Regions from separate parts of the Vibrio sp. JZG120 genome, predicted to be linked through region 3. Evidence: riboswitches for the same ligand, from Rfam matches in the RefSeq annotation. Region 3 holds a riboswitch; each other region holds the start of a gene.
What was found. A riboswitch is a leader RNA that binds a small molecule or an ion and turns the genes downstream of it on or off. The one in region 3 is predicted to bind thiamine pyrophosphate.
Positions count from the first base shown of each region.

Region 1: it holds a riboswitch for thiamine pyrophosphate, as region 3 does, so the genes downstream of both, thiD (bifunctional hydroxymethylpyrimidine kinase/phosphomethylpyrimidine kinase) here and thiB (thiamine ABC transporter substrate binding subunit) in region 3, are expected to answer to the same signal.
Region 2: it holds a riboswitch for thiamine pyrophosphate, as region 3 does, so the genes downstream of both, thiC (phosphomethylpyrimidine synthase ThiC) here and thiB (thiamine ABC transporter substrate binding subunit) in region 3, are expected to answer to the same signal.

Region 1 is NZ_JBSRRK010000002.1:444,054-454,007, forward strand. It holds gene ACWPOD_RS07840 (phosphatase PAP2 family protein) at 1-561, opposite strand, end outside; gene thiE (thiamine phosphate synthase) at 743-1,357, opposite strand; gene thiM (hydroxyethylthiazole kinase) at 1,421-2,212, opposite strand; gene tenA (thiaminase II) at 2,231-2,893, opposite strand; gene ACWPOD_RS07860 (ABC transporter substrate-binding protein) at 2,948-3,898, opposite strand; gene ACWPOD_RS07865 (ABC transporter permease) at 3,921-4,721, opposite strand; gene ACWPOD_RS07870 (ABC transporter ATP-binding protein) at 4,714-5,472, opposite strand; gene thiD (bifunctional hydroxymethylpyrimidine kinase/phosphomethylpyrimidine kinase) at 5,462-6,319, opposite strand; TPP riboswitch at 6,417-6,524, opposite strand; gene ACWPOD_RS07880 (TldD/PmbA family protein) at 6,837-8,222, shown strand; gene ACWPOD_RS07885 (TldD/PmbA family protein) at 8,222-9,565, shown strand; gene trmY (tRNA (pseudouridine(54)-N(1))-methyltransferase TrmY) at 9,646-9,954, opposite strand, start outside.
Region 2 is NZ_JBSRRK010000021.1:25,258-35,211, forward strand. It holds gene ACWPOD_RS22565 (LysR family transcriptional regulator) at 1-34, shown strand, start outside; gene ACWPOD_RS22570 (aminopeptidase P family protein) at 237-2,027, shown strand; gene thiH (2-iminoacetate synthase ThiH) at 2,150-3,262, opposite strand; gene ACWPOD_RS22580 (thiazole synthase) at 3,297-4,064, opposite strand; gene thiS (sulfur carrier protein ThiS) at 4,070-4,324, opposite strand; gene ACWPOD_RS22590 (HesA/MoeB/ThiF family protein) at 4,363-5,136, opposite strand; gene ACWPOD_RS22595 (thiamine phosphate synthase) at 5,123-6,538, opposite strand; gene thiC (phosphomethylpyrimidine synthase ThiC) at 6,538-8,478, opposite strand; TPP riboswitch at 8,643-8,741, opposite strand; gene crcB (fluoride efflux transporter CrcB) at 8,802-9,185, opposite strand; gene ACWPOD_RS22610 (multicopper oxidase family protein) at 9,310-9,954, opposite strand, start outside.
Region 3 is NZ_JBSRRK010000005.1:286,368-296,321, reverse strand. It holds gene ACWPOD_RS12935 (TRAP transporter permease) at 1-1,087, shown strand, start outside; gene ACWPOD_RS12930 (universal stress protein) at 1,130-1,567, shown strand; gene ACWPOD_RS12925 (alkene reductase) at 1,631-2,707, opposite strand; gene ACWPOD_RS12920 (LysR family transcriptional regulator) at 2,800-3,747, shown strand; gene thiQ (thiamine ABC transporter ATP-binding protein) at 3,766-4,470, opposite strand; gene thiP (thiamine/thiamine pyrophosphate ABC transporter permease ThiP) at 4,470-6,056, opposite strand; gene thiB (thiamine ABC transporter substrate binding subunit) at 6,098-7,090, opposite strand; TPP riboswitch at 7,162-7,298, opposite strand; gene ACWPOD_RS12900 (flavin prenyltransferase UbiX) at 7,336-7,971, opposite strand; gene mpl (UDP-N-acetylmuramate:L-alanyl-gamma-D-glutamyl-meso-diaminopimelate ligase) at 7,976-9,334, opposite strand; gene fbp (class 1 fructose-bisphosphatase) at 9,647-9,954, shown strand, end outside.

The DNA.
Region 1 (9,954 bases), on a different contig from region 3:
TGACAGTGCAGAGATATAGCACTTGTTCTGTAAGAACAACCCACCAAAGAAAGCCAAACAAATCGAAACGAAAATCGTATGGCCGGATGGGAAAGAATAGTCTTTCTCGCCTTGCCAATGGCGCGTCCGCCAATCACTGACTCGTTCAGAAATCTGGTTAATTACGTTGGCTTGTTGTTTTGTATCTAACTGATAAAACGTTTCTGGTGTTTCAATCAATTGTTCTGCTGCGAGCAATTCCGTGTATGGGCGCGGGCTTTCTGTCATCAGTTTTAGCCCCGTTTTGCTGGCAAAGCCAATCACAAGTAACAGCCCTAACATTGAGAGTTTTTGCATCCACTCAGTGCGACTTGGTTTAAAGCGAAATAAAGAAAGCAGTAGCAGCGTTAAGGTAATTAAAAAGCCTTTGCTGCCAGCAGAATCTGTGAGCAAAGTAAAAGTAATACCCAGACTTTCAGGCACCTGTGAAGTGAGATTGTGATAAGAGCCAAACAGCGACATTGGGATGATGCCAAGAACAAACAAGGCGAGCATCATCAATCCATATTTTTTGGTTTTCATTGAGAGCGTTTTGTTTTTATTGAGGGTTATTCAACCACGTGAAATAAGGGGCTTATCTTACGTTATCTGGCGTGAAAAACTTATCAACGCTTTGTCAATTTGACGAGAGAATGAAGGCTGAGTGATGAATTGATGACATTTATCCGGAGGGTAAAGGCGCTCATCCTTAAGCGTTGGGGTCTTAATCCATCAGAGAACGTAAGTATTCTGCTGCTTTGGTTGGGTTTTCTGCATGACAAATGGCAGAAACCAAAGCCAAACCATGCACACCTGTCGCACTCAGGGCAGGAATGTTGGTTTCGTTGATGCCACCAATAGCGACGATTGGTAAAGACGTGGTGTTCAGCGCCATCTTCAAACCTTCAATACCCCAGTGTTTTTTGGTGTTGGTTTTGGTTGGTGTAGCGAAGATGGCACTCAAACCGATGTAATCAATGGGCAGAGAATCCGCCTCTGCCAACTGCTCTTCAGTCTCAATCGACAAGCCTAGAATCTTGTTTGGGCCAATCAATTGACGAGCGATCTCTGCTGGCATGTCTGACTGCCCGAGGTGAACACCATCGGCATCGACGGCAAGGGCAACATCAACACGATCATTGATGATTAACGGGACGTCAGTGCCTTCAAGGACCGTCTTTACGGCTTGAGCTCGTTCAATAAATGCACGAACGTCACCATGTTTTTCGCGTACCTGTACCATGGTTACCCCACCTTCTACCGCCTTTCTTACAACGTGTTTGAGAGTGGATAAATCTTGTTGGTCGTCGGTGACCAAATACAAACGATAGGCGTTCATTATGTTTCCTTTTGCCTCCCACTGTCTTTGGAGTGAGAGGCGTTTAAAGCATTGAGAAGTGATTTATCTCACTTGTAATTTAAGACGTGTTGCCAGTGTTTCTTCGTCCAGTTGGTAAAGCTCATCCAAAAGATGCATTTGCAAGCTACCAGGCCCTCGCGCTTGCTCAGCCGCAATTTCACCCACAACGCCAAGCACCGCTGCCGCAGCAAGGCCCGTTTCGTCGCCGATTGCTGCGAAAGCGCCAGTCAGTGCCGTCAGTGTGCAGCCCATGCCCGTTACGTATGGCATCATCTCGTGACCATTATTCAACTGGACGGTTTGCTCTTTTGTCACGATGTAGTCAGTTTCGCCGGAGATCACCACGCTCGCTCCATATTCTTCAATTAAGAAGTGAGCCGCCCCAAGGGCTGCATCACTACTGTCGAGTGCATCTACACCTTTGCTTTGCGCTTGCTCACCAGCGAGAGCAATGATTTCGGACGCATTACCACGAATGATTAACTTGTTTGCAAGGCGGGCGATTTCGCGCGAGGTTTCGGTACGTAGTGAACTTGCACCGCAACCGACAGGGTCGAGCACAACGATTTTACCGTTCGAGTTGGCTTGCTCGACGGCATAGCTCATGCGCGGCGTCCAAACGCTGTCTAGGGTGCCGATGTTGATCACCAAAGCGCCAGCAAACGACATCATTTCTGCCATTTCTTGCTTTGAATGCGCCATGATTGGCGAAGCACCGATAGCCAACAAAGCGTTCGCCGTGTTGTTCATCACCACGTAGTTGGTAATGTTCACGACTAAAGGCTTTTGCTGACGCACTGCGGTTAATGCTTGAGTGATTTGTTCTATTAACATGAGATTCTCCAATTAACCTTATTGCGCGTTTAGACCTTGTTGCCAAAACGCCACTTCCATACGCGTTGCGGTTTTGAAGACCTGAATTAGGTTTTGACCGCGCTGGCTGTGGATGTCTATTTCAGCCAGTAGCTGGTTAAAGTGTTCGGCCCCACTTGCCACGCCAGATTGGAACTCTTCACCGCCGTACAAGTTAATCCAACTTGCGTAAGGATTGCCTTCGAATACCGTGTTTTCATCTTCAATCAGCATTTTACCAATGACGGCGTAGCCGATGGAGCAAGGGGCGAGCGCGGCATACAAGTCAACTAAGTCGCCCGTCATTCCCGCATCCAATACGTAGCGCGTGTAAGCCACCGTGCCAAAATCTTCCGGCTCGTTTTCGAGATCAGATTCCGTCAATCCCCACTGACCGCAGTAGGTAACATGGTGGGCAATCTCTGAATCTAAAAGTGCATGTACACTTGGTAGTGCGCGGCGCATGTCGTCTAACGTACGTGCTTTGTAGATTGCCAGCGCATAAGCTCGCGCGTACTGTTTTAGGAATAAGAAATCTTGTTTCAAGTAATGCAGAAAACAAGGTTGAGCCAGTGTGCCTTTGGCCAATTGCTGCACGAAGGCATGCTCTGTGTATTCTTGCCAATCTTGGCGGCAAGCGTCGATCAAATCTTGGTATTTCATTATGGGTATCTCGTTATCAAAAGACCCTAGGCTGAGATCCTAAGGTCAGTAGAATTAGTCAAAGCTCGGTACGTAATCTTTCGCTTTTGGCAGTGTTTTGATGATTTTTTGTGAATACATGAACTCGGCGTAGTCGTCATAGCGTTTTAGATCGACTGCTGATGGGCGAAGCGCGAAACGAGTTAACGTGTCATTCCAAGCGCGTTGGTTGAGCTCGTTGTTTAGTGTGTCTGGCGAGTAAGCGACAAACTCTTTCCAAGACTCTTTAGGATGGTTGACGATGTAAGTGGTCGCTTGCTCCAGCGCTTTGTTGAACGCTTTGATAGCCGCTTTGTCATAGGTTTTTGCATTCGCCACAAACACCAGTTCGTCATACGCTGGTACGCCGTGTTCTTCTGGGAAGAAGGCTTTGGCTTTGTAGCCTTCTAGCGCAAGTTGGTTGGTTTCGAAGTTACGCAAGCCGCCCCAAATAGCGTCTACTTTACCGGATGCGAGAGAGGAAGAGAGAGCCCAACCGACGTTGATGATTTGCACGTCAGAAAACTTCACGTTCTCCTGCGTAAGCATGGTGCCGATTGTCGCCTCTTCGTTACCTGCGATAGCAATACCGATTTTCTTGCCTTTAAGGTCGCCAAGGTTATCGTTCTTACCGTTATCCAACACCATCAATGTGTTGAGGGGAGTAGCAATCAAGGTCGCAGAGCGAATTAATGGCAAGCCAGCCGCTACGTCGATGGTCAGGCTAGGTTGGTATGAAATCGCCATATCGACTTTGCCAGCCGCAACTAGTTTGGGTGGAGTGCTTGGGTCGGCGGGTTCTTGGATATTGACCTTCAAACCTTGCTGTTTAAAGTAGCCGCGCTCTTGTGCGATCACGATAGGGCCATGGTTCGGGTTAACGAACCAATCCAGCATTAAAGTAAGCTCCTTTTCGGCAGCAAGTACGTTAGTTGAAACGATTGAAGCGAGCAGAGCAGCAGCGCTCATAAGTTTGTTTTTATTCACGGGGTTCTTCCTTTTTCTTTCCCTATTTGTTTTCCCAGGGAATGGCTTTTTTCAGTAATTTGTCAGTAGTGAAATAGAGTGCGATAGACAGCGCGGCGAGGATAAACAGCGCCGCAAACATCTCATCAATGATCATGCGAGCGTTAGCTTGGAGCATCAGATAGCCCAAGCCTTCACTTGAGCCGACCCATTCACCTACCACGGCACCAATCGGCGCAATAACCACGGCAACGCGAATACCAGACGCTAACGTTGGTAGGGCGGCAGGTAGTTGAATATGGCGCAGTAATTGCCATTTCGATGCGCCCATGGTTTTGGCAAGATCGAGGTAACCAGTTGGTGTATTGCGTAAACCGTCGTAGCAACATGTCGTGACGGGGAAAAAGATGATGATCGCCGCCATTACTACTTTCGATGCGATGCCGTAACCGAGCCACAGCATCAACACGGGCGCGATAGCAAATACTGGAATGGCTTGGCTAGCGATAAGAATCGGCAATAGCCAGCGTTTGAGCGGCTCGAACATCAGCATTTGCAAAGCGAATAGCAAACCCATCGATAAGCCGAGTGCGAGGCCAAGTAGGATCTCTTGTGCCGTTACCCAAGTGTGTTTGAGTAGCACGTCGTATCGAGTGACTAATCTATCCAATACTTCAATTGGCGAAGGCAAGATGAAGCTTGGCATGTCAAACACCACTACAATGAGTTGCCACAAACCTAAGATCACGGCTGCGCTGATCAGCAGACGCAACGCCGGATGAGTTACGCGTTCCTTTTTACTAATACGCGCCGAAACGGAGTTGTACTGAGTCATATCACTCATAGTCTTTCTCCAACTGATCCAAAATCGCCTGCTGTAGCGCTGCGCACTCTCCATCGAGAGATCTTGGTGGCTTGGAGTCCGGAACAACCAAGTGCTGCGCTTGAGCAGGCGTGCCTTGCAACACATAGAGTTGGTGTGACAATCGCACCGCTTCTTGTGGGTCGTGCGTAATCAAGACAACGGTTTTGTCCTTTAGTAGCTCGGCTGAGAGAGTTTGCAATTTGTGGCGAGTCACGGCGTCCAATGCCGAGAAAGGTTCATCCATCAAAACCAAAGGTTTGTCTTGCATCAGAGTGCGAGCAAGGGCTACGCGTTGTCGCATACCTCCAGAGAGTTGAGCGGGTTTGGCGTTAGCATAATCAGCCAACCCAACGTGCTCTAATAAGTTGAGAGCACGTTGTTTATCATCCGCTGAATTTGAGTTGGCGTGAGAAAAGCGCGAGCTAAGGCAGACGTTATCCAGCACGTTAAGCCACGGTAGCAATAAATCCTGCTGAGCCATGTAAGCGATACGGTCATGCAGTGCGGCGCCATCGGTTGTGATGAGTTCGCCATGCCAGTCAACTTGGTTATCCAGTAGGCCAGCTAAGTAACGCAATATCGTGGTTTTTCCGCAGCCACTTCGCCCGAGTAATACCGTCCATTGACCGATAGGAATGACCATGTTCACTTTCGCTAAAGTCGGTGTTTGGCTGTCTTTGTATTGCAAACTGGCGTCGGAAAGCTGAATGCCAATCGCGTTAGCGAACATAAGTATGACCCGAAAAAAAGTGATTCACAGGGCCGTGACCTTTACCGACATCCAATTCATCAGCGTGTGCGATAGCTTGGCTGATGTACTGCTTACCAAGGTGCACTGCTTTGTGTAGGTTGTTGCCTTGGCTAAGGTAAGACGCAATGGCGGAAGACAGTGTACAGCCCGTACCGTGGGTGTTTTTGGTCGGAAAACGCTTGGCGCTGATTAACTCGGCACAGTCTTGCATGATCAGCAGATCGTTGCTGTTTTCATTTTCTTCAAGATGACCGCCTTTGAGCAGAATAGCTTTGGCACCAAGTGCACGAAGGTCGGTAATCATATCGTTCATTTCAGATTCTGATTGAGGCACTGGCTTACCCGTCAATGCTGCACCTTCTGGCAGGTTAGGAGTGATGATGTCTGCCAGTGGAATTAACTCTTCTTTTAATGTGCTGATTGCCGACTGTTCCAGTAATAGATCGCCGCTGGTGGCCACCATTACAGGGTCAATCACGAGGTGTTTTGGCTGGTATTGTTTAATTTTGTCTGCAACAACTTTGATGATGTTGGAGTCGGCTAGCATGCCCACTTTGACTGCAACGATGTTGAGGTCGGTAAATACTGCATCAAGTTGGCTCTCTACATGGTCGAGAGGAATGGGGAAAATCGCAGAAACGCCTTGGGTATTTTGCGAAGTAATCGCCGTGATTACCGAGCAAGCAAAACTGCCGGTTGCGGACATCGCTTTGATGTCGGCTTGAATACCTGCACCGCCACCACTGTCTGAGCCCGCGATGGTCAATACGATAGGGGTAGGCAAGGCTGGCGTGTGATGTGAATGAGGTTGTGATTGCTGCGTCATGGTCGCTCCTACTACAAGACGTATAGGAACTGACTTTGACCGTTGCAGATAGATCGATTTTTCGATCGCTATCGCTTACCTAAGAGGGGCGGCGAAAGGCAAAGTGCGCATAGTTCCCTACGTCAGTGCTAACTGAATCAGGTTCAACGGGTCTCGAATCTCGATCTCAGCCAACGCTTATCGCGTGGCCCCCCGACTATTTCGCTCGGATGATAGCAGGACCATTGCGGAAGGGATACGTTTTTTGAGAGTAATTATTATTGAGTATTCAATTATGCGAGGTGAGTGATAGGGTAAGCATCTAAATGGTTCGTCGTGTGGAATTTACTAGTGCAACGCTCTGGTGAAAGAGCTGAACCTGGAATATTTAATAAATAATCGTGGTCTCGCTAAGCAAGGATTAGCACAAAACAAGGTTAAAAAACTGTTAAAATTTAACGCGTTGCCAATTTAACTTTGTTGAACTTTTCGACAGTTAATTAGGAAGGCTAAGACGATCATCGAGCAAGGAGACTTCATGCTTAATTCTGCAACAGCGAAGTCAGTGATCGATCATGCTCTCTTTTTAGGGGCTGATTTCGCTGAACTATTCGTTGAACATCATCAAACTAACACCGTCCAGATCGCATCTGGTGAGGTGGACAAGATCAATTCGGGGATTGATTTTGGTATCGGTATTCGCCTCTTCTTCGGTCACAAAGTGCTTTATGGATACACCAATAGCACGGACGAAGCCGAGCTAAAACGCGTAACCTCATTGCTTGCGGCAAAAGACAAGCGTGAGCAAATCGCGTCAGCAGGTTCTTTAAATTTGAACCGCTACCCAATCCAACACGGTTGCCGCATGCCGTTAAGTCAGGATGCCAACTTAGATTCAAAAATCGCGTTTCTATTGAAAGTTGACCAAGCTGCGCGTGCAGAAAGTGAGTACATCAGCCAGTTCATTGGTAGTGTGCTTCAGCGCGAGCAGCAAGTGTCTATCTTCAACTCAGAAGGTTTGCATGTAGACGATACGCGTCACTACATTCGTGTGGCGGGTAACACCGTTGCTCAAAAAGGTAATGAGCAGTCTTCTGGTATGGAAGGTCCTGGCGCTCTTGCTGGTTGGGAGTTCAGCGAACAACTTGATTCGAAAGAGCTGGGTCAAACTATCGCGCAGCAAGCGTTAGTGAAACTTGGCGCGGATGCTTGTCCATCGGGTGAAATGCCAGTGGTAATTGGTAACGGCTTTGGCGGCGTTATCTTCCATGAAGCGTGTGGTCACTTACTCGAAACCACTTCGGTTGCGAAGAAAGCGTCCGTATTCCACGACAAAATGGGCGAAATGGTTGCTCACACTGCAGTGAATGCTGTCGATGATGGCACCATGACCAACGAATGGGGCTCGATTCATGTTGATGACGAAGGCATGAAGACTCAGCGAACTCAATTGATCAAAGACGGTAAGCTAACCAGCTTTATGGTCGATAAAATGGGTGGCATGAAGACAGGTTATGAGCCTACGGGTTCTGGTCGTCGTCAGAACTACAAGTTCGCACCAACCTCGCGGATGCGTAACACCTTTATCGAAGAAGGCGAGCATTCACTTGACGACATGCTGGCAGGTATCGAACGTGGTATCTATGCGAAGAAGATGGGCGGCGGCTCGGTTCAACCGGGAACGGGCGAGTTTAACTTTGCTGTTCGTGAAGCTTACCTCATTGAAAATGGCAAAATCACCAAACCTCTGAAAACAGCAACGCTGATCAGCACGGGTCCAAAAGTGTTGAAAGAAATCAGCATGGTCGGCAAAGACATGGCGCTTGCGCCGGGCATGTGTGGTTCAGTAAGTGGTTCAGTACCAACAACAGTCGGTCAGCCAACACTGAAAGTAGATAATATTCTGGTAGGAGGCGGTAACTAATGAGCCAAGAACAACAACTTCTTAATGCGGTTGATTACGTCCTATCAGAAGCAAAGCGTCAAGGTGCGGAAGCGGACGTGATTGTGAACCGTAACAGCAGCTTTTCGCTGAAAGCAAACCAAGGCAAGCTGGATGAGTACAAAGTAAGCTCAAGTCAAGTGCTGGGTGTTCGAGTTATTAAAGATGCTCGTGTCGCGACAAGTTATTCTGAATCACTAGAGCAACCAAGTTTAGATTTGATGCTCACAAACGCGCTGCAAAGTGCTCGCTTTTCCAAGCAAGATGAGCATCAAACCATCAGCTGCGTAAACAGCAAAATCACCACTGATATTGCAGAAATTGCGCAAGACGATACCACATCGGTCGATGAGAAAATTGAACTGTCCCTTGCGCTTGAGCAAGGTGTTGTGGCTCTGCCTCACGCTTCAAGCTCACCATACAATGGTTACAGTGACGGTGAAACTCAGCTCATCATCGCGAATACTCAAGGTACGTTATGTCAACATTTCGAGCGATCGTTCACTTGTTACGCGTATACCTTGTTTGAAAAAGACGGCAAACAGTCGATGGCGGGAAGAATGTCGCTAGGTCGCCGTTTTGATGAGTTGGATCCAGCTTATTGTATAGAAGGCGGTTACAACCTTGCTCGCGATCTTCTTGAAGGCGCTCCGGTTGCGACAGGTAACTATCCGGCCATTTTCCACATCAATGCTTTAAGCAGCCTGTTTGGTGCATTCGGCAGTGCGTTTTCTGGTGTGAGTGCGATGAAAGGCATCTCGCCACTGGGTGACAAGCTTGGTCAAAGCGTTGCAAGTGAACTGATCACCTTTACCGATGCGGCTTACATGCCAAATGGTATGGCAATCGCAAGTTTTGATAGTGAAGGCTTTGCTACTCAAAACAATGTGTTGATCGCCAATGGCCAACTGAATACGCTATTGCACAATAGCCAAACAGCGAGTTATTTGGGTGCAGTGTCGACGGCAAGTGCATCTCGCAGTGCAAAATCGAGCCTAGACGTATCGGCAAATCATAAAGTGATTGCGACAGGCAACAGCAGTGCGCCAGAAGTCAAAGCAGGTGAATACCTAGAATTAGTCGAACTGCAAGGGGTTCACTCTGGTGCAGATGCTGTCAGTGGTGATTTCTCATTTGGTGCGAGTGGCTTCTTGTGCCGTGATGGAGAGCGCGTTCAACCAGTTCGTGGGATCACGGTAGCCGGTAACTTCTATAAGATGCTGCAAGAAGTAGAAGCTGTGGGTGATACGCAGCTTATTAATGATAGCCGCACTTTCTTCGCGCCAGATGTGCGTTTTGCTCGATTGAGCATTGGCGGTAAGTAAGCGCGGCATAGAAAGTCAGAAACAAAAAAGAGGACTCGATCGAGTCCTCTTTCATCATCTAGCAACGTGTACGCGAATAACTATAATTCGCGGATATCCAGTTCGTTGTGGATCAATACCACACACTGAGAAGCGAAAAGCATCTTAGGACCTAAGCTGATCTTCTCAGTACCTAGGCGCTTCAAGCTGTTGAACGACTTCTTCGGCATCGGGATGTGATCGGTTAGCAAGAAACATGGGTTTTCACCAATTTCTGTGTCACGAACAAATTCGCCTTTCTTGTCCAACATATAAAGCTGGTGATCTTCGGCTAGTTCTTGAACCAAGCGTTCGAAGCTTACTGTACGAACCGTAATACCCGGTTCAACTTCGCGAAGCTGCTCTTTACC
Region 2 (9,954 bases), on a different contig from region 3:
GATGATCACACAAAAAACTGATCACCTTAGATAAAAATACCGCTCTCAATTTGCGCTTAGCGGGTAAAATGAGTAGCTTAACTGTCGTAGTCCTTTTTGGCTCATCTATGGCCTAGTTGTACTCCGACTCAACCTAAGTCATTGCAAACTTGCGTTGATCATAAACTGCATGAAGCAGAAGGAAACAGCTCCCACACCTGAGCATGAAGGAGCGGTAATTTGAAGGAATAAAACAGATGCACAACGAAACTCTCAGCCGCGTGAATGCGATTCGCGAATGGCTTATACAACATAATATTGATGCCCTACTGGTTCCGCACGAGGACGAGTATTTGGGTGAATACGTCCCAGCGCACAACGAGCGCTTACATTGGTTAACAGGCTTTACTGGTTCTGCTGGTGCTGCGGTAATCACCAAAGACAAAGCCGCTATCTTTGTTGATGGCCGCTATACCGTTCAAGTCACCAAACAAGTCCCTGGTGGCCTATTTGAATATCGTCACCTTATTGAAGAACCAGCTTTAGATTGGGTTCTAGACAACCTGCCAACAAACGCATCTGTCGCAATTGATCCTCGTATGCACAGCTCAGCTTGGCTAGACATGGCACAAGCTAAACTGGCTGGAAAGCTTGAGCTAAATATTCTGACCAACAACCCAATTGATGAGTTGTGGCATGACCGCCCAGCGCCTGTTGTCTCTGATGTTCGCCTGATGCCAACAGAAGCCGTCGGTCAATCAAGTGAGAGTAAGCGTCAAGAGATCGCCCAACTGGTAAAAAAAGCGGGTGCAGATAGCGCTGTGATCACAGCATTAGATTCTATTTGTTGGCTGCTGAATGTACGTGGTTTGGATGTATCACGCCTACCAGTTCTGCTTTCTCACGCGATTCTGCATGCCGACTCAACCGTTGAATACTTCCTCGATCCTGCTCGTCTACCTGCTGATTTTGACGCTCACGCAGGCAGCGGTGTGACCGTTCACCACCCAGAAGCACTTCAATCTCGCCTTGAAGCCATGACAAGTAAAAAGGTATTAGTTGACCCTGCAATCAGTAACGCTTGGTTTAAGCTAGTACTACAAAACTCTGGTGCGTCCGTGATTGCAGCAGCAGACCCATGTCTGATGCCAAAAGCGGCGAAGAACTCGGTTGAAATTGCCGGTATGAAGTCGTGTCATATCCGTGATGGCGTGGCAATGAGCAAGTTCCTATGTTGGTTAGATGCGGAAGTTGCTGCTGGTAACCTGCATGACGAAGCGACATTAGCAGACAAACTGGAAGCATTTCGTAGCGAAGACCCTACGCTAATGGATCTCAGCTTCGATACCATTTCAGCCGCGGGCGGCAACGCGGCCATGTGTCACTACAATCACGAGAACCAACCTGAACCTGGCAAGCTAGAGCTGAACACACTTTACCTAGTGGATTCAGGCGGTCAGTACCTCGATGGCACTACCGATATCACGCGTACTATCGCGATTGGTCAACCTTCTGCAGAAATGAAGAAGCAATTTACGTTGGCGCTGAAAGGTCATATTGGCGTTGCTCGAGCTCGTTTCCCGAAAGGCACACGTGGTTACCAAATCGATACACTAGCTCGTCAGCACCTATGGGCGGAAGGCTACGATTACGATCACGGCACTGGCCACGGTGTGGGCCACTTCCTAAGTGTGCATGAAGGCCCAGCAAGCATTTCGAAGAAGCAAATTGATGTGCCTCTATTAGAAGGTATGGTGCTATCAAACGAGCCAGGTTACTACCGTGCAGATGCGTTTGGTATCCGTATTGAGAACCTAGAGCTTGTTGTTGAAACACCGACTAACGGTGACTTCCCTGTCCTGTCATTTGAATCGCTAACACGCTGCCCAATAGACAAACGCAACATCAACGTTGATATGCTAACTCGTCCAGAACTTGCTTGGCTGAATGATTACCACCAGAAAGTATGGGATGAGATCAGCCCGCTAGTCGAAGGTGATGTTAAAGAGTGGCTTCGTCAGGCAACGCTACCAGTAGCACACAGCTAGAAGCTAGAAGCTAGAAGCTAGAAGCTAGAAAAAAGTAGAGGGTTGATGTTTTGCATCAACCCTCTTTTCTTTACTTATGTTTCACGTGAAACATAACGATGACCAGTAGCTTTATTTGCTGATTAACCAGAATACGCTGAGTGCCAATCTCGCCATACAGGGTCAAAGCCTTTGGCTCGAATCATATCTTCCACAGAACCAGCACTTCGCTCATCACTGATCTCAAACTGCTCGAGCTCAACATCATCCATCGCATAACCACCCGGCTGAGTTTTCGATGCTGCAGATATACTGGTAATGCCTAAAGCCAATGCGTTGTCTCTAAACTTCGGTGACTCACGAGTCGATAATGACAACTCCACTTCTGGATTCAACAAACGATAAGCGCAAATCAACTGAACAAGCTGCTTATCCGTCATTACTGATTTGGGTTGGAGCGCGCCCTCACAAGGACGTAAACGTGGGAAAGAAATTGAGTAACGAGTCTGCCAATACGTGCGCTCGAGATAGTCCAAGTGAGCTGCCACATAAAAACAATCTGTACGCCACTCTTCCAATCCTATCAAAGCGCCAATACCGATCTTATCAATGCCCGCCTTTGCGAGGCGGTCGGGTGTATCCAATCGGTATTCGAAATCCATCTTATTGCCACGTAAATGGTGCTCAGCATAAGTCGAAGGATGATACGTTTCTTGATAAACCATCACCGCATCCAAACCCAATATCTTTAGCTCTGCGTATTCGTCTTGATCTAGCGGCTGCACTTCCATCGCCAAATAATTAAAGCGTTGCTTAATCATCGGTACCATTTCGCGGAAGTATTTCATGCCCACTTTGGTTTCGTGTTCGCCAGTCACCAGCAATACGCTATCGAACTTCATGCGTTTAATGGCTTCAACTTCTGCAGCCACTTCGTCCCTATTCAAGGTACGACGCTTGATTCTGTTCTCCATCGAGAAGCCACAATAAGTACAAGCATTGGCGCACAAATTAGAAAGGTACAATGGAATGTAAAGCGACATGGTATTACCAAACCGCTTGCGAGTTGCTGAGTATGACAGCTGAGCCATTTGCTCTAAATATGCTTCAGCCGCTGGTGAAATTAGCGCTTTAAAGTCTTCCAAATCACGCTTGGGTTTATTCAATGCTCGCTCGACATCTTGTGCCGTTTTCGCGTAGATCGACATCGAAATGTCATCCCAATTCAGCTGCTTAAATTGTTCAACGAAGCTCATGTTTTCCTCGCTTAATAGCTAAACCAATCTAGGATTAAAGCTCATCTAGGAATGACGTCAGTGGACTCGACGCAACCGCATGAGAAACCTTACCCGCAAGTCCGGCTTCATAAGCCATACGCCCCGACTCTACCGCCAACTTAAATGCCTTCGCCATCGCAACGGGATCGCTCGAAGCTGCAATCGCGGTATTGACGAGCACGGCATCCGCGCCCATTTCCATCGCACGCGCGGCATGTGAAGGAGCACCAATACCCGCATCGACAACGACAGGAACATTAGCTTGGTCGATAATGATCTCTAGGAAATCATGAGAAACTATCCCTTTGTTAGAACCGATCGGCGCGCCTAATGGCATGACCGCAGCACAGCCTACTTCTTCCAATCGTTTACACAGTACTGGGTCAGCATGACAATAAGGAAGCACAATGAAGCCTTCACGCACCAGTTCCTCAGCGGCTACAAGTGTCTCAATTGGATCGGGCATCAAGTACTTCGGGTCTGGATGAATTTCCAGTTTTAGCCAGTTTGTACCTAACGCTTCTCGCGCCAATTGTGCTGCAAACACAGCATCTTTAGCATTCTTTGCACCTGAGGTGTTCGGCAATAAGTTCACCCCCGCTTGTACTAACGGCAGCAAAATATCGTCTTGTTGGTCGTTCACATCCACACGCTTCAACGCCATGGTCGCAAGTTGAGATCCCGACACTTGAATCGCTTCTGCCATTAATCGGCTGTTGGCAAACTTCCCTGTTCCCGTGAACAGTCTTGATTCGAATTGTTTATCACCAATTTTAAGCATCGACTTTAACCCCCTGCGATCGCTTGAAACAAAGAGATGCTATCTCCCTGTGAAAGAACTGTGCTAGCCCACTCACTGCGCGGCACAACATGGTTATTAATTGCAAAAACACAGCCCATTTCAGGCAACGCAAATTGACTAATGATTTGCTGTAGATTCGACTCACTGGCAACTTGATGTGACTGGTCATTGATGACAATAGTGATCATATCTAAGTCAGCAGCGGTCATTTGTGGTGCTTGTTGTTCTGATAACGTCATTGCTTCCAACTCTCTTAATTCTGTCCATTACTCGTAAGCTAAATCTGAGCACACACTTGGCACTGTTTGTCTTTGCTTATCGCCATGGTTTGCCATTGCAGTTTCAATCCATCAAACAGATGCAACTTGGCAGTCTCAACATGAAACTTTCCCGTCGCCAGTTTTTGAATTGCCGCTATCGCTTGGTAGTTACCAAGTGTCCCCACCACCGGACCGACGACACCGCTCTCACTGCATTTTTGCGTTTGCGGTAATTCATCGAACGGATACAAACAGCGGTAACACGCTTTACTCTGCGCTTCTTGTTCACTTGGTGTTTGGTAATCAAAAACAGCGAATTGCCCTTGCCAACCAATTGCCGCCGCCGAGATGAGCGGCGTATTTTGCTCGAAACAAACTTGGTTAATTAGCTGGCGCGTTGGCATGTTATCGGTGCAGTCCAGCACCACATCCGCTAGCATCACCTCAAGCTGCAGCTGTGCTTTGTCTAATCGCTTATTGAGAGCACGAACTTGGACCATAGAATTAAGTTCAGTAAGTTGCTTTACAGTCGCTTTTGTTTTCGCAACTTGGAGGTCTTGCTCACGATAAATGATCTGACGTTGTAGGTTACTGCTATCAACTTCATCATCATCAACCACAACCAATTTACCAACACCCGCTGATGCCAAGTACAAACTCGCTGCGCTTCCTAACCCACCACAACCGATGATTAGCACATGCGATTTACTCAAACGCTCTTGCCCACCTTCAGCAATTTCAGGCAGAGCGACTTGGCGTTGATAGCGAAGGAACTGCTTATCCGTGAGCATGCTCGCCTCTCTTGGTATGCGCCAATTCACTATTCTGATCAGTAAACGTTAGCTGTCTTTCCTTCATCAGTTGTGCAAAAAACTCGATAACGGACTGAGGTGATTCTGCCAAGGTAATAGCTCGCACAACTGCCAAACTAGAAACACCTGTTTGCCAAACTTGGTCTGCATTAGATTGGTCAATGCCACCAATCGCGACCGTCGGAAAGCCAAGTACATAGTCACTACCTGCTTTGTCTTTTGCAGGACGGAAAACCGACTCTGTGTTTCCATAAGGAATGCTATCAATCAGTTTTTGATACAGTGCCAAGCGCACCAAACCTTGTGGTTTCGATGGCATCTGTTTTGTGGTGGTTGGGAAAATATGCCCTAGCGCGATGTAGCTAGGATGAATTTGTACGATGCGCAGTAGTTCGTAATAACCATGCGTAGAAAGACCAAGACGAATGCCGGCTTTGGTTAGCAGAGCCAAATTCGACTCTTCTATGTCTTCTTGTCCTAGGTGAACGCCATAAGCGTCATGCTTGATTGCCAACTGCCAATAGTCATTGATGAACACTTGTGCTTGATATTGACGACCTAGCTCAATTGCTCGAATGATCTGTTGTTCCACATCGGCTTGTTGTGGGTTCTTGATTCGTAGTTGAATAGTGTTGATGCCTAAAGGCAGTAGACGCTCAATCCAAGCAACATCATCAACGACTGGGTAGAGCCCTAGACTTTGCTTAGTTAGAGTTGGAAAGTTAACGCTCTCTCCTTGTGCTGACCAACCAACTTGAATACCGAGTCGGTTATCTTCCAGTACAGGTGTCGGGAAATCATCAAATTGGTCAGCCCACTTAGTAGATCGTCCCTCATCAAGGTTATCATTCAATAGTGTTTCACGTGAAACATTCGCTTGTTGAGTTAGCATTCCTCGAGCAAGTGTTAACGCATCTTCGATAGGAAAGTCGAGTACTGTCAGCGTTACTGTCCAAGCAAGATGATGTTCGGGATCGAACATTGCGTTGGGTTTGGACTTAACGGAAAGCGCTCTCACTTCGTCGTTAAGTGGGTGACGCCAGATATCAAGCTGAAGCACTTTCTCATTTTCATCGGAAACTTGAGTATCAGCAATACCAATGTAAATCGCTTTCGACGGTTGCTTTGCGCACACTTCTACCGATAAAGAAGAACGGTAATAAAGCACAAATGAACTCTCATGCTCAGAGTTATGTCCATCAATAAGATCAGTCGTTATATGTGTAGTCTGTTGGTCGCGAACAAGCTGAATAGATTGAGTTGGGCTCACACCCAACTCAATGTCTTCAATGCTAAAACCCTGTTCTTTCGCCAACAACAAACATTGCTGAACTAAACCTGTTAGTTCAATCAATGATGACGGAATAAGGATTTTGCTCATTAATCACTTACCTCGGCATGTGCTGCTGGGTGGTATAACTCAGAACCTGACTCTCTAAATTCTTGCGATTTCTGACGCATCCCTTCGAGAGGATCATCCAGCATTTTGATCGAGATAGCTTGGTCCGCAGCAACTTGCTCAGTGTCTTTCGCGTACTCTCGAACCTCTTGCGAAATCTTCATCGAGCAGAACTTTGGTCCACACATCGAACAGAAGTGAGCAACTTTTCCTGACTCTTGAGGCAAGGTTTCATCATGGAAAGCGCGCGCGGTTTCTGGGTCGAGTGACAAGTTGAATTGGTCTTCCCAGCGGAACTCGAAGCGAGCTTTAGAAAGCGCGTTATCACGAACTTGTGCACCTGGGTGTCCCTTAGCCAAATCAGCGGCGTGCGCAGCAAGCTTATAAGTGATCATGCCTACTTTCACATCTTCTTTGTTTGGTAAGCCAAGATGCTCTTTAGGAGTTACGTAGCAAAGCATCGCACAGCCATACCAGCCAATCATGGCAGCGCCAATTCCTGACGTAATATGGTCGTAACCAGGAGCGACGTCTGTCGTCAGTGGACCAAGGGTGTAGAACGGAGCTTCATGGCAGTGCTCTAGCTGCTCTTCCATGTTCTCTTTGATCATGTGCATTGGAACATGGCCAGGACCTTCGATAATGACCTGTACGTCGTATTCCCACGCAACCTTAGTCAACTCACCAAGAGTACGAAGCTCCGCAAATTGCGCTTCGTCATTAGCATCGGCAACCGAACCAGGGCGCAGACCATCACCGAGAGAAAGTGCCACATCATACTTGGCACAGATTTCACAGATCTCTCGGAAGTGGGTGTATAAGAAGCTTTCTTGGTGATGCGCTAAACACCATTTCGCGATGATAGAACCACCACGAGAGACGATGCCAGTAACACGCTTTGCAGTCATTGGCACATAGCGAAGTAGTAAACCGGCATGGATAGTGAAGTAATCAACGCCCTGCTCTGCTTGCTCAATCAGAGTATCGCGCATCACTTCCCAGTTAAGGTTTTCGGCAACTCCATTCACTTTCTCAAGCGCTTGATACATAGGTACGGTACCGATCGGAACCGGGCTGTTACGCAGAATCCACTCGCGAGTTTCGTGGATGTTACGTCCAGTAGAGAGATCCATAACGGTATCCCCACCCCAGCGTGTCGCCCAAACGAGCTTCTCAACTTCTTCCTCAATCGAAGACGTCACCGATGAGTTACCGATATTGGCGTTCACTTTGACCAAAAAGTTACGTCCAATGATCATTGGTTCGGATTCTGGGTGGTTGATATTAGAAGGGATAATCGCTCGACCTTCGGCAACTTCTTTGCGAACAAACTCGGCGGTAATGTCTTTTGGAAGATTCGCTCCAAAGCTTTGACCAGGATGCTGTTGATTCAGTACATCATCACGGTACTTGGCACGACCCATGTTTTCACGCAGCGCGATGAATTCCATTTCTGGGGTAATAATGCCTTTGCGAGCATAGTGCAGCTGAGTGACGCACTGCCCATCTTTGGCACGTCGAATACGTGGTAGATTACCGTAACGAAGCTCGTCTAGTGTTTCGTCTTCTAAGCGTTCTTTGGTGTACACCGAGCTTACTTCATCGAGTAACTCTGTGTCACCGCGTTCTTCAATCCAGCTTTCTCTTAGCTTTGGTAGGCCACTATAAAGGTCAATATCGTAGTTCGGATCAGTATAAACACCTGACGTATCGTAGACTCGGACGGCTTCATTTGGCTCGAAAATAGGCGCTTCTTTTGTGCCACCAATCAGACTATCTGCTAGCGCTATTTCACGCATAGGTACACGAACATCTGGACGTGAGCCTTCTACATATACTTTTGTGGAATTTGGGTACGGCTGTACCGAGAGTGTTTCAATGAACTGTTTTGCTTCCAGTCTCGCTTGTTTGCGACTCGACATAGCATTTTTCCTTGCTTTGTTATACTAGATAAAAAGTAATTGGATAAAAATGCTTGGCGGATAGATGCGACAAGAGGAGTCAAATTAAGGCTAAATAAAGCTTAAGTAATTTGCCTATAACAACATTCGACTATTTGATAGGTCAACCAGAAAGAACTCCGGTATAAATATCTTCTCTTGTTCCCTTCGCAGATTCTAATCTGATCAGGTTCAACGGATCCCGAATTAACGGTCTCAGCCTTATGGCACTCCGACAAGTGATATCAGTATATAAAAACGGCCTGGTTAAACCAAGCCGACCTGTTTAATTTTTAACTACTTTGCTAGCTGCGCATCAATAATTGGAAACCGAACCACGCAGCAGAGATGCTCAGCACCACATTTAATAAAATATTTAACCCCATCTTAAGAAATGCACCTTGCTGCATAAGTAAAACATTATCCATAGAAAAGGTGGAAAACGTCGTCAGTGCCCCTAAAAATCCCAAACCAATCACTTGTCGCCAAGGTTCTGTTGCCAACAGTTCATTGTCGAACGCAGCAATCAACAAGCCCATTATAAATGAACCAACCACATTAACGGTTAACGTACCGTATGGAAAACCACGCCCCAATAAAATGATACACAGTTCAGATATCAAGTAACGAGAACACGCACCAAAAGCACCACCTAGCGCAATAAAACCAAGAATGGAAAACTGTCCCATAATTCCCCCCAACACTATTGATGACGATATTGTAACCAAAACTAAAGCGATATTGATGGTGAAATTTTAGAATTCGACAACGTATTGCATTTAAAACACACTGAGATTAAAAAAGTTACAGGAGTCACTTTACTTCAATATACCCCATCAAACCGGTTTTCATATGCTCAATAACATGGCAGTGATACATCCAACGTCCAGGGTTGTTAGCAACAAAGGCAGCTTTGGCACTGCCATTTTTTCCAAGTAAAACCGTATCGGTATGGAACGGTTCGTCAAGTTTCTTGCCATCTAACTCAAGAACAGTAAATGTATGCCCATGAAGATGAATAGGATGATGATATTGAGTAACGTTCTTCAAATTGAAGATATAGGTTTTTCCAAGTTCCAATTTTGAAAGTGGTTCTGGGATATTATCTTTACTCATTCCCTCCCAAGCTCGTTTGTTCATCAGCCAGAATTTAGGTATCGCTTTGCCCGATTTATCGGCAGGAGTGATCGCCCCCTCCCATTCAAACACATAATCGATTTGCTCCGCATTTTCCAAATCAAGATCAGGCACAGGGTTGAGAGGCAATAAAGACAGTTTCTTGTTGCTTGGCAGGTCAGACTCAACAACTTCAAACTCACACAAAGAGAATGGGAAGCGCCCTTTCATTTGACGCACATAAACACGCTCTCCAGCCTTCGGAGCAATCAATCCGATATCCAATCTCATTCCCGGACCAATTTTGTGTTGAGTGAGCCTATAAGGCGTTTTAACTGGATT
Region 3 (9,954 bases):
TGGCTTCGTCGATCTGGCTGAGAGCTTAGTTGCTGGCGCTCGTAACATGATTGGTATCGGCGTTGCAACGGCAGCGGCAGGTACCGTGGTTGGTGTTGTCACGCTGACGGGTATCGGCCTAGTGATGACCGACTTCGTCGAGTTTATCTCTGGCGGTAGCATCATTCTTATGCTGCTGTTTACTGCAATAATCAGCTTGGTTCTTGGGATGGGTCTACCGACAACGGCGAACTACATCGTCGTCTCTACGTTGATGGCACCGGTTATTGTCACGCTAGGTGCGGCACATGGCTTGATCATCCCACTCATTGCGGTGCACTTGTTCGTGTTCTACTTTGGTATTTTGGCCGACGACACCCCACCCGTAGGTCTTGCGGCATTTGCGGCGGCTGCGATTGCTAAATCAGACCCAATTCGTACAGGTATCCAAGGCTTTACTTACGATATTCGAACCGCCATTTTGCCATTCATGTTTGTGTTCAATACCCAGCTACTGTTGATGGGGATAGACTCTTGGTGGCATTTAGCACTCACTGTCATCTCATCGATCATTGCGATGCTGATCTTCTCCGCCGCAACACAAGGATGGTGGTTCACGCGTAACAAGTGGTGGGAAACCGTTCTATTATTAGTACTGACATTTTCGTTTTTCCGTCCTGGTTTTTGGTGGGACATGCTGTATCCAGCGAAAGTTCTTTCTCCTGGCGTTGAGGTAGCTCAAATCACGGAAACGCTAAGTGTAGGAGAATCATTGGAGCTACGTGTTGCCGGCGAAAACCTTGAGGGCGACTACATCGAGAAAACGGTTCGTCTTCCATTCGAAGACAGTGCGACAACAGCGGAAGCACGTATTTCGTCTATGGGTCTGATGCTGACCGAAAGCGACAACAAAATGATTGTCGATATGGTCGAGTTTGGTAGCCCGGCAGAGTCTGCAGGTATCGACTTTGATTGGGAGATCAAGTGGGTTATCCAAGATGCAGAACGTCCGATGAAAGAATGGGTATTTGTGCCATGCTTAATGATTTTGCTGGTGCTTGCCATGAACCAAAAACGTCGTGCTCGTAAGGAACAATTGAGCGCATAACCGATTTGGCCCCGAGGAAGGGGCCTTAGTGAGAGACATTGAATGTACAAACAAATTCTTGTTCCGGTTGATCTAAATGACCAAGGCTTTTCAGACCGAGCGGTTGAACTAGCGGTTTGGCAGGCAAAGCAAGCGAATGCACAAATCCACCTTCTAACAGTATTACCTGGTATTCACATGTCGATGGTTGCTACATACTTCCCAAAAGATGCAGCAGCCAAAATGAAGCAAGACGTGAAGCAGCAATTAAAAGCTTTCGCCAATAAGCATATTGCTGAAGATGTTGTGTACCAAGTGCATGTTGCTGAGGGCAAAGCCTACGCGACGATTCTTGATTATGCAGAGCGCTTGGGCGCTGATCTCATCATTATGCCAAGTCACAAGCGTTCTAAAATCAATAAAGTAATGCTTGGCTCTGTCGCAAGTAAGGTCGTGGAATATTCTCCAATCAATGTGATGGTCGTGAAACCGCAAGGTTAAACAACTAAAGAAACGAAAAAGGACGCTAACATTAGCGTCCTTTTTATATTGAACAAGTAAGGATTATGCCATTACTGGGTAATCGGTATAACCTTCTGCTCCACCTAAATAAAAGTGCTCAGGTTTTGCCTCATTAAGAGGTGCATTTTTCTTAAATCGCTCAACTAAATCAGGGTTGGCGATAAATGGAACGCCAAATGCGACCACATCAACTTGATTTTCTGCAATTGCCGTTGTCGCTTCTTGTGCACTGTAGCCCACGTTCGCCATTAAGTGACCTTGATAGTTTTCGCGTGCTGGCTTGAGAACATCTGCTTTTTGTACGCCCTTTAGATCCGCACGCATCACGTGCCAATAAGCAAGATCGAAAGCATTAAGTTGCTTAGCTAAGTAACGAACCAAGCCAACCGGATCGCTGTCTTTCATATCATTAAATCCATTTAATGGTGATGTGCGCAGCCCTACTCTTCCAGATCCCCATACCTCGATCACTTCTTTAACTATCTCAAGTAAGAAACGAGCACGATTTTCGACCGAGCCACCGTACTCATCAGTACGTAAATTCGATCCATCACGAAGAAAGTTATCGATAAGATAACCATTGGCGCCATGTATCTCCACACCATCAAAGCCTGCTCTCTTGGCGTTTTCCGCACCTTGCTTAAACGCTGCCACAATGGAAGCTATCTCATCCACTTCGAGTGCTCGTGGTACCGTATATGCTTGCTTACCTGAAGGGGTATGGACTAACTCATCACGAATGGCTAGTGCGCTCGCTGCAACAGGCGTTTTCCCGTCATTCAGTTCAGGATGACAAGCGCGTCCCGCATGCCAAATTTGCAAGACGATCTTACCGCCTCTTTCATGAACCGCATCCGTTACCTTTTTCCAAGCTGCAATTTGTTCTTCGTTATAAATGCCCGGTTCTGCCATAAAAGCAGACGTTCCTTCCATCACCATGGTGCATTCAGCAATGATAAGTCCAGCACTCGCGCGTTGAGCATAGTACTCAACCATAAGGTCATTCGGGATATGATCTGCGCTGGCACGAGCGCGCGTTAAAGGGGCCATAATGGCACGGTTATCTAATGCTAATTGACCGAGTTCGATAGGAGAAAATAAGTCTACAGAGTTGGACATGTTGTTTACCTCAAATGACAATAACTTGATGGCTAAGGATGAAGAGCCAGACTATAATCAGATCAATATTGAAACAATATGGATAATTGAAAGTGATTGTTCGAAATTTAGAAACAATTGACTTTAGGACGCTCTCTATCTTTGTCACAAGCTGTCGACTACTGAGCTTAACCAAGTGCGCGCTGGAGTTAAACCTACCAAAATCTACTGTTAGTAAAGCCATAACCAGACTCGAACAACACTTTGAAGCCAAGCTCCTAGAGCGCACGACCCGAAAGTTGGTGATTACCGAAGCTGGTCAAATGGTTTTAGAGCGTGCTGCAAGCTTAGTTGAGGAATTTCACTCGATTGGTCAAGACGTTCAGGAAATGGAACAGCAGATCCAAGGTCGGCTTCGCATTGCTGCGCCACCAGCCTTGGACGCGTATATAGCTGAGCACATCTTTTTACCATTTTTAAAACAATGGCCAAAAGTACAAATTGCGTTAGAAGCATCGAACGATTTTGTTGATCTGTTTTCACACGGTTTTGATATGGCAATTCGAGTCGGCCAGATCGTCGATGATCGACTGATTGCTAAAAAATTGGGCTACACCACCCGAGTATTGGCCGCCAGTCCTGAGTATTTAGCTGAGTGTGGCGTACCTAAAACGCCAGAAGATCTGACAACACACAACTGTTTGAGATATCAGTATGTTTCAGAGATAGGCCCTTGGACGTTGATTTCGCAGGACAGCACGGTCAACGTCTCGGTAAGCAGTAACTTCTCTAGCACCACCGTAGAAGCGGTATTAAAAGGCGCGCTCAAAGGATTGGGAATCGCTAACTTACCTATGCAAAACATGACGCAAGAGCTGGAAAATGGCTCCTTAGTCAGAGTTTTACCTCAATGGCACACGGTACCAATGCCCATTTATTTAGTCTATCGTCCTGGCGCAAACCGAACGCGACGAGTACAAGCGATGATTGACCATATCATGAGCCTAAGATCTCAGTTTGAATTTGGTCCTCGACATGGTTTGTGTTGCGGTGAAGCATAATCCCGCCACCATTGAGCATTAGCGTGCGGCTCGGATAAATGCCGCAAGCTTCTCACTAGCATGCTGTTCACTCAATGCAGACATACTATCCGCCGCTTCCACTTTGCCATCAGCCACAAACACAAAGTGGCTGGCAATGGCTTTGGCATCGCTTAAATGGTGCGTGACCATCAATACGGTTATTCCCCGCTCTGCCGCCAGTTTTTTTACCAAGCTCAGCATCTCTTCACGTAAAACCGGATCAAGCGCCGAGAAAGGCTCATCCAACAGCCACATGGGATGAGGCTGAACAAAACAACGTGCTAAGGCAACACGTTGACGCTGCCCACCAGAAAGGTGCTCAGGCAAACGGTCGAGGTACTCTGCAACGCCAACTTGCTGCGCAGCTTGTTCAACCTGACGTTTTTGGTCTACCGTGAGCTTTAGCCCTGGGTGTAAACCTAAGCCAATGTTGTCACGCACCGACAAGTGAGAAAACAAGTTATGCTCTTGGAACAGCATGGAGAAAGGACGCTGATAGGGCTCTTTGTGCACAATCGACTCACGATCAACCCGAATGTCACCTTGGTCAGGATGGATAAACCCAGCCACCAACGCCAGCAACGTCGATTTTCCAGCCCCACTTGGTCCCATCAGCGACACAATCTGACCTTGCTCAATCGTTAAGTCAAAACGAAACAGCTCACGTTGGTAGGTGTACTGCACATCATCCAACACTAACATTACGCTCTCTCCTTCGTTTTCAATACTTTCTCAATCAAGGCAAAACAGCCCACACTCAACAACAACAAGGTCACCGATACCACCGCAGCCGCGTCCATCTGATAGCTGCCAAGTAACTGGAACAAATACAGAGGCAAAGTGCGGAACTCTTGCCCGCCAAACAACGCGATAGCACTTAAATCGCCAATCGCAAACATAAAGCTGATCGCAAACGCATGTGCGAATGGCTTGCGCAGCGCCTGCCACTCCACCACTTTAAAGCGTTGCCAGCCACGCATGCCTAAGCTGGCACACAGATACTGGTATTGCTGCTCGATGTGCAGTATTGGCTGTGCCAGCGTTTTGATCACGTAAGGCAAAGCCATCAAACCATTTACCAAAATCACAACAAAAAACGCCAAGCTAAAAACATCGGTAAATGATCGCAACAGCAAGAATAATCCGGTGCTAATCACCAAACCCGGCGTCACCAAAATAATGGTGCCGATTAGCTCAATCTGATCGGCTCGCGTATTTTTGTACTGCAATCGCCAACGGCGACTGGTCAACAATATAGACACGCCCGCAGCGACCGCAAGCGCACTGGCTAACCCTGCCACTTTGAGTGAGTTAGATAACGCAGACCAAAAACGTTCATCGGTTAAAACCGTCCAAACTTGTTGGTTGATGCCACTCAGTAACACCATCAATAACGGTGGTATCACCAGTAAAAAGGCACCTATGATCCAAAAGCTATCCCAAGCTTTTGACCACCCATGATCCTTCGTTAAATATTGCTGTACCGATGTGCTGCCAGCACTGATAGAAACAGGCTTTGTTAACTTCTGCACTCCAATGGCAAGCAGTCCACATAACAGCATCTGCCACAGCGCCAATAACGCCCCAGCTTGTAAATCAAAATCAAACTTAATCGCTTGGTAAATGGCCAATTCAATGGTGGTAGATTTTGGCCCGCCCCCCAATGCCATTACAGTGGCGAAACTGGTGAAGCACAGCATAAATACCAAACCACAAACGTGGGGAAGTTGCTGTCTTAAACGCGGCCATTCCACCCAACGAAACTTATTCCAATGGTTCATACCTAAATGCGCACACAGCTTATGTTGCTCGGCAGGAATAGATTCTAATGCTTGCAACAGCAAGCGCGCCGCGTAAGGTAAATTAAAGAACACATGGGCGAGTAAAATGCCGTTCAAACCGTAAATAGAAAATGGCAGTTTGCTATCGAAACTCTGTAGCCACTGCGCTAACAAACCGCTGTTGCCATAAATCGCTAACAGCCCGAAAACACCAACCAAAACAGGCAAAACTAGCGTCGATGCAAACAGCTTAAGCAGTAATGACTTACCCCAAAATTGGCGACGTGAAAGCGCGTGCGCAACTGGAATGGCAAAGCCAACACTGAGCAATGTGGAAAGAAAAGCTTGGTAGAAGCTGAACTTGGTGACATGTTGATAATACGGGTCGTCCCATACCACAGACACATCAAGTGAAGGGGCTTGAACAATCAAAGCACCTAGGGCAGAAACAACAAAGGTCGCGATGATCATCGCGACCCCTAAACCTATTTTTGGAACAGAATTCAAAGGTAAAACCTATCTCATTCAGATGAGGGGTGGAACGTCAGCTAAAACGTCAGTGCGCTTTGCCATTCGCGAATCCAAGACTTACGCATTTTTGCCACTTCATCAGCACTAAAGCTCAACGACTTGTTTGGAACGCTCAAGGTTTCAAAACCTTCAGGTAACTCAACGTCAGTAACAGGGTACATCCAGTTACCCGTTGGCATCGCTGACTGGAACTCATCACTTAAAATGAAATTCATAAATTGATCAGCAAGTTCTGAATTTTTTGCCCCTTTCACTTTAGCGGCGACTTCAACTTGCATGTAGTGACCTTCAGCAAAATTCGCCGTCGCAAACTTTGAATCGTTTTCCGCAATTAAGTGGTACGCAGGTGACGTAGTGTAAGAAAGCACTAAGTCCGACTCGCCGTTAAGGAACATGGAATACGCTTCTGACCAACCTTTCGTGACCGTTACGGTTTTGCTCGCTAGCTTCTGCCACGCTTGCGTCACATCGTCTCCATAGATGGATTTCATCCACAGCATCAAGCCTTGGCCCGGCGTTGACGTACGCGGATCTTGATAAATCACTTTCAAATCATCGCGCGTTTCCACCAGCTCTTTCATGCTTTTCGGCGGATTAGCCAGTTTCTCTGTGTTGTACACAAATGCGAAGTAGCCGTAATCGTACGGTACAAACGTCGTGTCGCTCCAACCATTTGGTAACACTGTGTTGGCCGTATCCACATTGTGCTCGGTAAGCAGACCGGTTTTCTTTGCTTCTGCCATCAGGTTGTTATCCAGACCTAACACGATGTCGGCTTTGCTATTACCGCCTTCAAGACGAAGACGATTCAGGATCGACACACCATCGTCCAACGCCACGAAGTTAACGTCACAGCCACATTTTGCTTCAAAAGCTTGCTCGATTTTAGGACCCGGCCCCCAATCTGCGGCAAAAGAATCGTAGGTATAAATAGTTAATGGGTTTTCAGCAGCAAACGCTGAAGTAGAGGTAATTGCAGCTAAGGCAATCAGACTTGAAGTGGTTTTCACTGCTCGCTCTCCATGAGTATTTCAGAGAAATAAGTTGAGCGGCACAGGGTTGAGGCGGCTATTAAGGACTTCCAATATCCAGACTCAATTCCTACGCCAGCATTATCTGGTTCAGGTAATACGGGTCCCTAGTTAAGAACTTAGGTCTCAGCGCCCAAATGCATTGATTGACTCAATGCTAAATGGGTTTGCTCCCCGATGAGTTGGATGGATTGTAAAGGTATTTGAGTGGTTACACAATCAGCTCACGAACGCTGGTCATAACCCCAACGAGGCACTAAACCTTGCTCAATACCTAAGTGGTCGAGAATTCTCGCCACCATAAAATCCACTAAGTCTTCAATGCTCTTCGGCTGATGATAGAAGCCCGGAGCCGCTGGCATGATGGTCACGCCCATTTGCGACAGTTTGTGCATGTTCTCCAGATGCAGCGTTGAGAATGGTGTTTCGCGAACCACGAGCAACAGCTGCCCGCGCTCTTTCATTACTACATCAGCGGCCCGTTCGATCAAGTTGTCCGACATACCGTGTGCTATGGCCGCAACGCTTCCCGCAGAGCATGGGCAAACCACCATTTGTTTGGGCGCTGCAGAACCAGACGCAACCGGCGAGAACCAATCGTCTTTACCGCAAACGGTGATGTTATTTGGATCACAGTTGAGATGTTCCACCAGCGCTTGCTTTGCGGCTTCTGGGCCACTTGGCAACTTAAGATTGTGTTCGGTTGCCATCACGACACGAGCCGCCGAAGAGATCAGAACGTAGACATGATAATCCGCCGCGACCAAACATTCTAAAAGGCGCAGACCATAAGGTGCACCAGATGCTCCAGTTAACGCTAAAGTGATGGCTTTTTCTGCTTGCTGCTGTTTGTTTTGCATAAAATCAGGCTTTTTGTTTAAGTTGCTCGAGGATCTTGCCGTGAATACCGCCAAAGCCACCATTACTCATCACGAGGATTTGGTCACCTGGCTGCGCACGTTCAACGATTTTCGCTACAAAGTTATCGATGTCAGCGTCAACAAAAGCAGGTTGCTGACATTGTTCCGCGATATCTTGCACCGACCATTCGATGTTGTCTGGTTGGAATAAGAACACTTCATCTGCGCTGTGTAGCGAATCCGCGAGTGTGTTTTTGTGCACGCCGCGCTTCATAGTGGCAGAACGAGGTTCCAACACGGCAAGAATGCGTTTTTCGCCTACCTTGTTACGCAAACCACCGACGGTGAGTTCAATTGCCGTTGGGTGATGCGCAAAATCATCGTAAACCGTCACACCTTGCTCTTCACCTTTTAACTCAAGACGGCGCTTGGTGTTAATGAAACGGCCCAGAGCCTGACACGCAAGCTCCGGCGTTACGCCAACGTGTCGCGCCGCGGCAATCGCCATCAGTGCATTATCAACGTTATGATCACCCACCAAATCCCATTCGACGGTACCGACCTTCTCGCCTTGCAGAGCAACTTCAAATTTTGAGCCATCGACCACTAATTTGTGCGCTTGCCAGTCGCCATCAACACCTGAAAACTGCTTTTCTGTCCAGCAACCACGCTCTAATACATCCGCCAAAGCTTGGTCTTGCTTCGGAGCTAAGATTAAGCCATTGCCGGGAACCGTTCGCACTAAATGATGGAATTGGCGCTTGATCGCCTCTAGATCATCGAAGATGTCAGCATGATCAAACTCAAGGTTGTTCATGATTAAGGTTCGAGGATGGTAGTGCACAAACTTAGAACGCTTATCGAAAAAAGCACTGTCATATTCGTCCGCTTCAACGACAAAAAACATGCTTTCGCCCAAACGAGCAGAGACTCCAAAGTTACCAAGAACTCCACCAACTAGGAAACCAGGTTGATAACCGCAGTCTTCGAGTATCCAAGCCAGCATGCTCGACGTGGTCGTTTTACCGTGTGTACCCGATACCGCCAATACCCAGCGATCGTGCAGCAAAAACTCGTTGAGCCACTGCGGACCAGAGGTGTAGCGCATGTTGGTATTGAGCACATGTTCAACACATGGGTTACCGCGGCTCATGGCATTACCGATCACCACAAGGTCTGGTTGAGGGTCGAGTTGAGACGGGTCGAAGCCTTCAATAATTTCAATACCTTGAGACTCAAGCAACGTGCTCATCGGTGGGTAAACGTTGGCATCAGAACCAGTGACTTTATGCCCTAATTGGCGCGCTAAAATCGCAGCGCCGCCCATAAATGTGCCACAGATACCCAAGATATGAATGTGCATAAACTAAACCTTGTAATGCGTTCTTTAATGCTTTCATTATCGCGATCACAACCAGAAAAGCGAGAGACTTTAGCCTTCTTCTTGCAGTCCCTTTCACAAATATGACAAGGTTGAACACAGACTGTACAACCTCTTGCTTACTGATGAATCCCTCAAACAAGTCTACAAATAAATTGAGATCTCAAACAGTTACTTCATTACCATTAAAAAGATCTGCGACTTAAACTTACATCCAGCGCAATCGTTTAACATCCATAAAGAGATGCTCACTTGCGCACTACCCCCAATGAAATGAAAATGTAAGGATTAACCATGTCAGGACTGCGCACCCTAGGCGAGTTCATTGTCGAAAAACAAGCGGATTTCCCCCACGCTAGCGGTGATCTATCATCCCTTTTAGCCTCCATTCGTTTAGCTGCAAAAATCGTTAACCGCGAAATCAACGCAGCGGGTCTCGGTGATATCACTGGTGCTGTAGGCACGGAAAATGTCCAAGGTGAAGACCAGCAAAAGCTCGATGTTTACGCGAACGATAAGTTCAAAGCCGCGCTTGAAGCTCGTGACCAAGTGTGTGGCGTTGCCAGTGAGGAAGAAGACGAAGCGGTTGCTTTCAACAAAGA